Regions from separate parts of the Brevibacillus sp. HB1.4B genome, predicted to be linked through region 3. Evidence: riboswitches for the same ligand, from Rfam matches in the RefSeq annotation. Region 3 holds a riboswitch; each other region holds the start of a gene.
The links. Region 3 has a riboswitch for S-adenosylmethionine ahead of HP398_RS19460 (MetQ/NlpA family ABC transporter substrate-binding protein). Riboswitches for the same ligand answer to the same signal wherever they lie in the genome.

Region 1 (3,275 bases), on a different contig from region 3:
AACCGTATCGGATCGCCAAGTCACCCAGACCACCACCGCCAATTACCCCAGACATTGCAGTGTAGGATACCAACGTAACCGTCGTGATCGTAATACCCGCGATCAGGCCTGATCTAGATTCTGGCAAAAGGACATTCCAGACGATCTGCCAATTGGAAGCTCCCATGGATTGTGCGGCCTCAATCACGCCTTTATCAATCTCACGCAGAGAGGTTTCCACCAACCGTGCGAAAAACGGAGCGGCACCAAATACGAGTGGCGGAATAGCACCCAGTACGCCGAGTGAGGTTCCTACGATCATTTTCGTCACAGGAATCAGCAAAATCATCAAAATGATAAACGGTACCGAACGCAATACGTTGACAACGAATGATGCGATCGAATAAAAAGTGCGGTTTTGCAGAAGCTGTCCGCGTGAGGTCAAAAATAGAATGATTCCCAGCGGCAAACCAATCAGGACGGTAAACAGGGTGGAAAAGCCGAGCATCGTGAGCGTATCCATCGTGCCTACGCCGATTTCAGCCCAATCCACATTTTCGAATGTCCAGTCCATTTATATCACCTCTACTTCCAAGCCACGTTGGCGCAGCGTCTCAATGGTCTTTTGATTCTGTGCGACATCGCCTTCCAGCTCGATCACCAACTGACCATACGGTGTATCCTTCATGCGGGAGATTGTTCCCTGCAAAATGCTGAATACCGTACCGGTCTCTTGCATCGTTTGGAACAGGATCGGCTGGTACGTTTTTTCTCCGAGGAAGGTGACACGAGCAATCGTGCGGTTCCCCGAGGCCTTTTCGTGCGCGACTGCTTCACGCAGCTCTGTAGAATCCGCTACTTGTTCCACGAATTCTTGTGTCGTTAGATGCTGCGGACGAAGGAATACATCCAGTACGTTACCCGACTCGACGATCTTTCCTCCATCAATGACGCCAACACGATCACAAATGGAGCGAATGACGTGCATCTCGTGGGTAATCAACACAATGGTCAAGCCCAGCTTACGGTTGATGTCCAAGAGGAGTGCCAGAATGGAGTTCGTCGTCTGCGGATCGAGAGCCGATGTAGCTTCGTCACAGAGCAGCACTTTTGGATCATTCGCGAGCGCCCGAGCAATCCCTACACGCTGCTTCTGTCCGCCAGACAGTTGGGACGGATATTTGTCCTTATGTGCCTCCAAGCCAACCAGCTTTAGCAGCTCGTTCACTTTCTTATCAATCTCTGCCTTCGGACGCTTTGCCAGCTTGAGCGGAAAAGCAACATTTTCGCCGACTGTTGAAGAAGACAGCAAGTTGAAGTGCTGAAAAATCATGCCGATTGCGCGGCGCTTTGCTTGCAGCTTCCCTTCATCCAGCTTTGTCAAATCGACGCCGTCCACAATAACTTCCCCTGAAGTTGGACGCTCCAGCAAATTGATGCATCGGATCAACGTACTCTTCCCTGCACCAGAGTGTCCGATAATCCCGTATATTTCTCCTTGCTCTATGGAAAGGTCGATCCCCGTTAACGCTGGGATGGTTTTCCCTTGTACTTGATAGCTTTTATGCAAATGACGCAGTTGGATCAACGCATCCACCTCCCGACCACAATCTAAATAAAATCAGAAAACCCCTTTTTTCATAAACGAAAAAGGGGCTGCAACGCAATGTTATACGTTCGCATCCACCCTTCTCATCTATACAAGATCCAAACGATCTTGTAGGAATTGGCACCGCGACGTTCATCCGAAAATGAACCGGCTGCCGGGCTTCATAGGGCCTGTCCCTCCGCCTCTCTTGATAAGAAAGATATCTACGTATATTATGTTCGTCTTTTCTATTTCATGATGATACAAAACGGATTATATCCTTTTCGGAAATATCACGTCAATAGTAATAGAAGGAAAAGTTTTTTAATCCATGACGCCGTTGCGGATGATTTTTGACTTTACGTGGAAGCGAAACGTTGCATCCTGAAACATCTTTCGCCATTCAGCCTGCGTCATGTTGGCCATTCCTCTTTTCTCTGAACGATAGATCGAGCCGAAGCCAATTGGGTCAACATCGAGGCTCTTCAGTTTGCTTATGAGTTTATGCAATTCTTTTTCAAGCTCTTTCTCCAGTGCATGTTCCATGATTTTCAGCAACTTGGCATTTTCTAGCTTTAGCGGGATGGTTAACTCCAAAATTCGGGCATGCAACTTGACATGAATATCGAAGATTGGTGGGGATATTTGGCTTAATTTGATTTTCGCATGGCTGGAAATTGTATCGAAAACGAGCTGCACCTGGTCTTTTTTGCTGTTGTGGTTTTTGGGTGACTCCCCAAAAATAGCAGTAGGAACAGAAGTATCATAGCTGCCGATGCGGAACTTTCCGTGGATAAGTTTGAGTAGAAAGGCTTCCTTGGGTGTAACCCATGACACATAACGATCACCTTTGAATAAGGCGATGCCTTTGATTTTCAGTTCATCTCCCTTTCTTTCTATGTACGGCATGACCGGGTCGATCCCTTTTTCATAGTAAGCCCGGAAAAACTCATGCATGGTTGAAGAAGGAATTTTTTCCCCACGGATATTTTGCTCAATCAAACGATACAGGTAGATTCCAATATTCCCTTGTTCTGAATAAGGATACGTCAGCATATCATATGTTTCGCCTGCAAACACACAAAGATAAATCCTGCTAGAAAGGGACGAGTCCCGATACAACGTGTCAATGATGCTGCCAAGTCCCTGCTTTGAAAAGTTTTCACTGTAGAGGGCAACACGAATTTGCCCACCCAATACTCTTTTGTCTGATTGCAAATTCATCTTATCCCGGATTCCTTTGCTGGTTTCCCCTGTGGCTGATAAGATCTGTATCTTATGCCTTGCCTCTGGATTAATGGAAGGCATGACAGACGTCCCGCGAATTTTGCCATCTTTTAACAGATCATAGCCGACAGCCGTTGCAAGTCCTGTTTCATCGAAAATTTGCCGATCCGAGCAGCCTGTTACAATCAAGATGCCCGAACACCACAGCGCCAAAAACCGCTTCAACAAGGGCATCGCGTATTTTCGATCATGTCGCATCAGGCACTTTCCCCTTTGCTCGTCGATTTCGCCGGTTGCGTTCGCTGCTTTAGCAGAACCATGATGTACAAAAAATAGGGGTACAGGAATGCAACATACATACTCGTTTTCCCATACCAATCATTGATCATATTCATCTCCAACCTTGTAAACACCGTCAATGAAGTAATATAGATCAGGGGCATAATCCAATTCAACGATGTTCGCAAGTTGAATCCGAAGA
Region 2 (3,275 bases), on a different contig from region 3:
ACCAAAACAGGAACGCCAAATAAGGGAATCAGCAAGTAATGCATCGAAAACCTCCCTCACTTCATTGTCATTATTTTCTACGAATGATATTCCGAAAAGTCTTCAAAATACATGGCAAACCATTTCGAAAAGGAGAGGGATTAGCAAATGCAAACCGCTCGTCGCCTATTTCGCTATCGGAACATGATGCCCCTTCTCTGTCCCGTACTTTTCCTTCTTCTATTTCAGACGTTTCCTACCTATGCCCAGCCTCCCTATGCAAAATGGGGCAGGCTCGCGATGCAGGAAACGATGAAGCGATATCCAAACGCTCAAATTGTGGACTACCTGCACGTGGGACGAAAACAAAAAACGCCCACCACGTCAGAAGAGACGTTTAAGCTCTTGCTTCAAGAAAGCAATCGCAGGTGGGCGTTACTCGTTCATATTGAATTTGTGAATCAGACAGAAGAAGTCGTAAACATCTCCTATGAGGAGACCCGCTAGTCAGCGAGCTGTTCCATCTCTTTCATCATGACTTCCATGTCCATGTCAGCTGCCATCCCGTACGCGCGGCGCATGTTTCCATCTCCATCCACAAGGAACATGCGAGCCGTATGCGCATAAGAACCATCTGGCTGCTTCATTACCATCAGACCAAAATCCTTCGTCACTTTCTCTACAGCCTGAGCGTCACCGCGCAGGAACTTCCAGCCACTCTGATCTGCCTTGAACTTGGCTGCGTACTCCTGCAAGACTTCTGGCGTATCGTTATCAGGGTCAAAGGAAATGGAGATAAACTCAACTTTGTCTCCAAACAGTCCCTTTTCCTTCAACTGATCTTGCAGCTTGGCCATGTTGTACGTGGTAGCCGGACAAATATCCGGACATTTGGTAAACATAAACTCAACCAGTCGTACCTTACCAGCACTTTCATTAAAGGTATAGGTTGTTCCGTTACTGTTGTCTAAGGTGAAGTCCGCGATGGGCTTCAATACTTCGATCTTCTCTTGTGTCATGTACTTATAACCAAATACTCCGACGATAGCCAAAAGGATAATACCAGCTAACACAGGAAACCAATGTTTTTTTATCCCAGATTCCTGCTGCAATTGTGTTCCTTCACTCACGGGTTGCTTCCTCCCTGCTTGTCCCATGCGTGATGCCTCCTGATTACACGCGGGAGGCATTCACACTGTTTCTATCACTTCTTACTGTTCTACTTCACCTGGCCATGCGAGCATGCCGCCAACCATATTCGCCACGTCATATCCTTGTTCACTCAAATACGCTGTAGCATTATGGCTTCTGGCACCACTACGGCAAACCATCACAATCGGAATGTTCTTATCCAGCTCATCGATACGATGTGGCAAAAAGCCGAGTGGGATCAGCTTCGCCTCTTTAATGTGACCTGCATTCCACTCATCAACTTCACGTACATCAATGATTTGCAGCTCCTCTTTGGCTTCCAGCTTTTCCAACAGCTCTTGTGGTGTCATTTCCTTTACTCCATGGCTCATCGCTATTTATCCTCCTATATGTACGATCAGATCAGTTGTAACCACCTCCATGATATCACACGCTTTTTTACTTTTCTAACGCTAAGAGCACTTGGCTTTACCCTGCATCTATGCTCCCTATTTTCTACCATTATCTCCTATTTCGCTGTGGCAGTAGCCACACGGGATGTGAACAGCTTGAGGCAAAAGCGTTACAAATTAATGGCATGAGTGAAACACCTTTCATCCATATATACACAAAAACCTCCCTGATAACTACAAATTCCACATTGACAGCAAGGTTTTATTTTCATACAATTACGACAACAACTTTTCTCATCAAGAGCGGTGGAGGGACAGGCCCTACGAAGCCCGGCAACCAGCAGACTAGCTGCATGGTGCCAATTCCTGCAGAATCCAGTGATTCTGAGAGATGAACACAAGCCCGTGCATGATCGGAGCCTTCTTCTTCTCAGGAGAATGCTCCGTTTTTTTATTAGTCGATTTCATAGTAGAAGGAGAGATGAACATGTCCGATCAACAACAATGGAAGCCAGAAACGCTTGCGGTACACGGTGGGCAAGAGGTTGACCCTGTAACAGGCTCACGTGCTGTTCCGATCTATCAGACGACCTCCTACGTTTTCCGCGATACGGAGCATGCAGCCAATCTGTTTGGCTTAAAAGAGTTTGGGAACATCTATACACGCATCATGAATCCGACCCAGGATGTGTTTGAGAAGCGTGTTGCCCTGCTCGAAGGTGGTGTTGGTGCATTAGCGACCGCATCCGGGCAAGCTGCCATTACATTCGCCATCTTAAATATTGCGCATGCAGGAGACGAGATCGTCGCTTCCAGCAGTCTCTATGGCGGTACCTACAACCTGTTCGCCCACACGCTTCCCCGCCTCGGTATCAACGTTCATTTTGCTGATCAATCCAATCCGGAAAATTTCCGTGCTTATATCAATGAAAAGACAAAAGCCGTGTTTTGCGAGACGATCGGCAATCCACGCATTGATGTCGCTGATATTGAGGCGATCGCCCATATTGCCCACGAAAATGGCGTACCTTTGATCGTGGACAACACCTTCGCGACTCCGATTTTGTGCCGTCCTTTTGAGCACGGGGCCGATATTGTCGTGCACTCCACCACCAAATTCATCGGCGGCCACGGAACAGCAATTGGCGGTATTATCGTAGACTCTGGAAAATTTGACTGGAACAACGGAAAATTCCCAGGTCTGACTACACCAGACCCAAGCTACCATGGCGTTGTCTATACAGAGGCAGTCGGTCCGCTCGCCTATATTATCAAGGCGCGCGTCCAGCTCCAGCGCGATATTGGTGCTGCCGTCGCCCCGATCAATTCCTTCTTGTTCCTGCAAGGATTAGAAACACTGCATCTGCGCATCGAACGGCATAGCCAGAACGCCTTGGCAGTAGCCCAATTCCTCGCCAATCACTCTGCCGTAGAGTGGGTGAGTTATCCAGGACTCGAGTCAGACTCCCAGCGTGAGTTGGCACAAAAATATTTGCCAAAAGGTGCTGGCGCGATCCTGACCTTTGGAATTCGCGGTGGCGTTGAGGCAGGAAAAACGTTGATCGAGTCCGTGAAGCTGTTCTCCCATCTCGCAAATGTCGGGGATTCCAAATCACTCATCATTCATCCAGCTAGCACAACACATCAGCAAATGACAGAAGAAGAGCAGGCAGCAGCCGGAGTGACCCCCGGACTTATTCGCCTCTCCGTCGGTACAGAATCGATCGACGATATCATTTCTGATCTGGAGCA
Region 3 (3,275 bases):
TCTGCGAGTGCTTTGTTTTTCGAGCCTTTTACGATGTTAACCGTATTCATGACCGCATATCCGCCGCTTGCAGGTTGTACGAAAACAGCTTCCGGAACAGCGGCTTTGATGTCTTTGAAGTACATTTCCATGATCGGTCCTACGCCGATTTCTTCTTGTCCAAACATGTTCACGTATTCGGAGGTCTTGTCGTAGAACTTCACTACACCTTGGTTAACTTCTTTCATTTTCGCGAAGGCTTGATCCTCGTTAAATTCCTTGCTGCCCGCTATCTGGGAAGCACTGTCGAGAACCATTGGGCCAGTTGTGGACGTAATGCTTGGCAATGTCAGCTTGCCTGCCAGTTCTGGGTTCCACAAGTCTTTCCAATCCTTGATCTCGGTTTTCACGAGCTTTGGATTGTAGGCAATCCCGAATTGGCCAATCGTGTAAGCTGGACCGTACTCCTCGCCCAGTGGTGCTTTGGCAATATCATAGATTTGATCCAGATTCGGGATGCGGCTGCGGTCGATTTTTTCAAATGCGCCACTCTCAATCCCTTGCTGTGCATAGTAGTCAGAGAGGTAGATCAAGTCTACATCGGAGCTTCCTTGGCGAATTTTGTTCAGGCGCTCTGCATTGTTCCCGATTTCCAGTACGATTTTCACGTTATGTTCTTTTTCAAACGGCTCATATACTTCTTTGCGGAAAAAGTCTTCAGAGAAGCCCCATGTGGAGATGACCAGCTTTTGTGGCTCACCCTTGGCTTCGCCGCCAGCCCCACCCGCTTGTGGTTGATCGTTGCTGCCACAGCCAGCGAGAGCCAGTGACATCATAGAAAAAGACAGGATTCCAGCAAGTAATTTTTTCATCGTAATTCTCCTCCAGTTGGGTTCATTTGATGACAAAATATGGTGGTACAATAAAAAGAAAAGTACCCTTGATTAGAACGTATCATTCTAAACAAGAGCACTTTTCTTCGTAAACAAAGAGAAGTGACACCCGTTTTTACGCAAAGTCTACGGTCTCCCCTTAAGATAGATCAAAAGAGAAAATCCGAACGATTGCGTCAGGTATTCAGTTCTGATTCAGCTAAAATAACATTCGTGATTGCCCACTGCGTAGGCGCATCATAGTCCCGTAGCACGGCTTCCAACGGCAACCCCATCTCTTCCTCCAGTCGCTCTCTCAGTCTCTTCTTATAAAGAAGGGACATGCGAAAATCGACTTCGAGCTTGAGGGCCGGCGCTTCTCCTTCCAACGCTTGTGAGCGCGGAGAGCGGCGATGCTTGGCTTGGAACGTAATCATCTGGTTTTCAATCGTGACTCGGAGCAAAGTCGTTCCAAATCCGAACAACTCTTTTGCTATCTCATTATAGATGGCAGACAGCTTTTTTCTGGTTTCATTGGAGTCCACTAGAGTCATGTCATCACCTACGATAGCTGGTATCGGGTTCATTCGCTCTCATTATACATATGATTTTTTAATTCTTCAATATAATATTCGTATTTTGATCAATTTCACATTTTTCCACCAAGTCATTCGTTTGCAAAAACAGTTGACACCTAAAAATTCAGTCGTTATAATCCAACTATCCAAATAAGAATTAACAACAATGTTTGGAATGATAATTTCATAGCACATTCTCTTATGAAGAGAGGTTGAGGGACTGGCCCTATGACACCTCGGCAACCTATCGCAAACGATACGGTGCCAAATCCAGCGGAATTTATTCCGACAGATAAGAGAGGTATTGTTGCAGTGTGGTTACATACTCGCAGTTTTCGCCTCTTCTGTCGGAAGAGGCTTTTTTCTTTTCCATCTTACATCCAGAGAAAAGGGGTATTTTCATGAAAAAGACTGGTCTACTGCTCACTACACTACTGCTCGCTGCATCGCTCGTAACGGCTTGCGGCGGTAAACAAGAAGCTGCTCCTGCTAACGGTGGCACTGCTGCTGAACAAACCTCACTCAAAGTGGGCGTCACTGGCGGCCCGCACGAAGAGATTCTCAACAAAGTGAAAGAAGTCGCCAAAGGCAAAGGACTTGAAGTCGAAGTCGTCGTTTTCAACGACTACGTACAGCCGAACCAAGCTCTCGATAAAGGAAATCTCGATGTAAACAGCTTCCAAACCATCCCGTTCTTGGCGAAGTTCAATCAAGATCATAAAACAAAAATTGTCGAGGTCGGAAAAACCGTCACGTACCCGATGGGCCTGTACTCCACCAAGCATAAAAAAGTCGAGGACATCCAGGCAGGCGGCGTTGTCGGCATTCAAAACGACCCAACCAACCGAGCACGCGCCCTCTTGCTCTATCAGGCAGCTGGCTTGATTAAGCTCAAAGATGGCGTGGGCGACAATGCAACGCCACTGGACATCGTGGAAAATCCAAAAAATTTGCAATTCAAAGAGCTGGAGGCTGCTTTCCTGGCACGCTCGTTGAGCAACGTAGAGGTAGCTTCGATTAATACGAACTTCGCAATGGAAGCTGGCTACTCCCCGAAAAAAGATGCGATCTTCGCTGAGACGGCTGACTCTCCATACGTGAACATCTTGGCAGTCAACGAAACCAATAAAGACAACCCAGCTATCAAAAAGCTGGTAGACATTTACCGTTCGGAAGAAGTGAAAAAATTCATCGACGAACGTTTTGAAGGGGCTGTACTGCCGTCCTGGTAAGATCGACGCCAGGAACATCAAGAACAACAAGGAGAACTCGTTATGATACAGCTAACCGATATTCATAAGTCGTATCAAGTAGGAAACAAGCAGGTAGAAGCATTGAAGGGCGTATCCCTTCAGGTGGAAAAAGGGCAAATCTACGGGGTTATCGGCTTTAGCGGAGCAGGAAAAAGTACCCTGCTCCGCACCATCAACCTGTTGGAGAAGCCGACCAGCGGTTCTGTGATCGTCAATGGCCACAACATGCTGACCCTCAAAGAAAAAGAGCTGCGGCAAGCTCGCAAAAAGATCGGGATTATTTTTCAACACTTCAACCTGCTCTCTTCCTATAATGTCTTTGACAATGTGGCGGAAATCTTGCGGATGAATCGCGTCCCCAAAGATGTCATTAAGCGCAAGGTAGAAGACCTTCTCGGCTTGGTTGGCTTGTCTGATAAAGCAAACGCTTATCCTTCTCAGCTATCCGGTGGACAAAAGCAACGGGTGGGTATCGCTCGTGCACTTGCGACTGATCCGGAAATCCTGCTCTGTGACGAAGCGACTTCTGCTCTCGACCCGCAGACGACTGAATCGATTCTGGAGCTGTTGCTCGACATCAATCGAAAGTTCAA

Region 1: linked by a shared signal. The riboswitch ahead of HP398_RS26220 (methionine ABC transporter ATP-binding protein) and the one ahead of HP398_RS19460 (MetQ/NlpA family ABC transporter substrate-binding protein) in region 3 are both predicted to bind S-adenosylmethionine.
Region 2: linked by a shared signal. The riboswitch ahead of HP398_RS26295 (homocysteine synthase) and the one ahead of HP398_RS19460 (MetQ/NlpA family ABC transporter substrate-binding protein) in region 3 are both predicted to bind S-adenosylmethionine.

The regions. Positions count from the first base shown of each region.
Region 1 is NZ_JABSUT010000013.1:63,924-67,198, forward strand. Features, by position in the region: gene HP398_RS26215 (methionine ABC transporter permease) at 1-553, opposite strand, end outside; gene HP398_RS26220 (methionine ABC transporter ATP-binding protein) at 554-1,567, opposite strand; SAM riboswitch class I at 1,669-1,785, opposite strand; gene HP398_RS26225 (Ger(x)C family spore germination protein) at 1,892-3,052, opposite strand; gene HP398_RS26230 (GerAB/ArcD/ProY family transporter) at 3,052-3,275, opposite strand, start outside.
Region 2 is NZ_JABSUT010000013.1:78,116-81,390, forward strand. Features, by position in the region: gene HP398_RS26275 (hypothetical protein) at 1-44, opposite strand, end outside; gene HP398_RS26280 (YqzG/YhdC family protein) at 148-486, shown strand; gene HP398_RS26285 (SCO family protein) at 483-1,109, opposite strand; gene HP398_RS26290 (rhodanese-like domain-containing protein) at 1,191-1,502, opposite strand; SAM riboswitch class I at 1,815-1,921, shown strand; gene HP398_RS26295 (homocysteine synthase) at 2,011-3,275, shown strand, end outside.
Region 3 is NZ_JABSUT010000008.1:64,423-67,697, forward strand. Features, by position in the region: gene HP398_RS19450 (ABC transporter substrate-binding protein) at 1-851, opposite strand, end outside; gene HP398_RS19455 (hypothetical protein) at 1,049-1,405, opposite strand; SAM riboswitch class I at 1,626-1,728, shown strand; gene HP398_RS19460 (MetQ/NlpA family ABC transporter substrate-binding protein) at 1,831-2,661, shown strand; gene HP398_RS19465 (methionine ABC transporter ATP-binding protein) at 2,704-3,275, shown strand, end outside.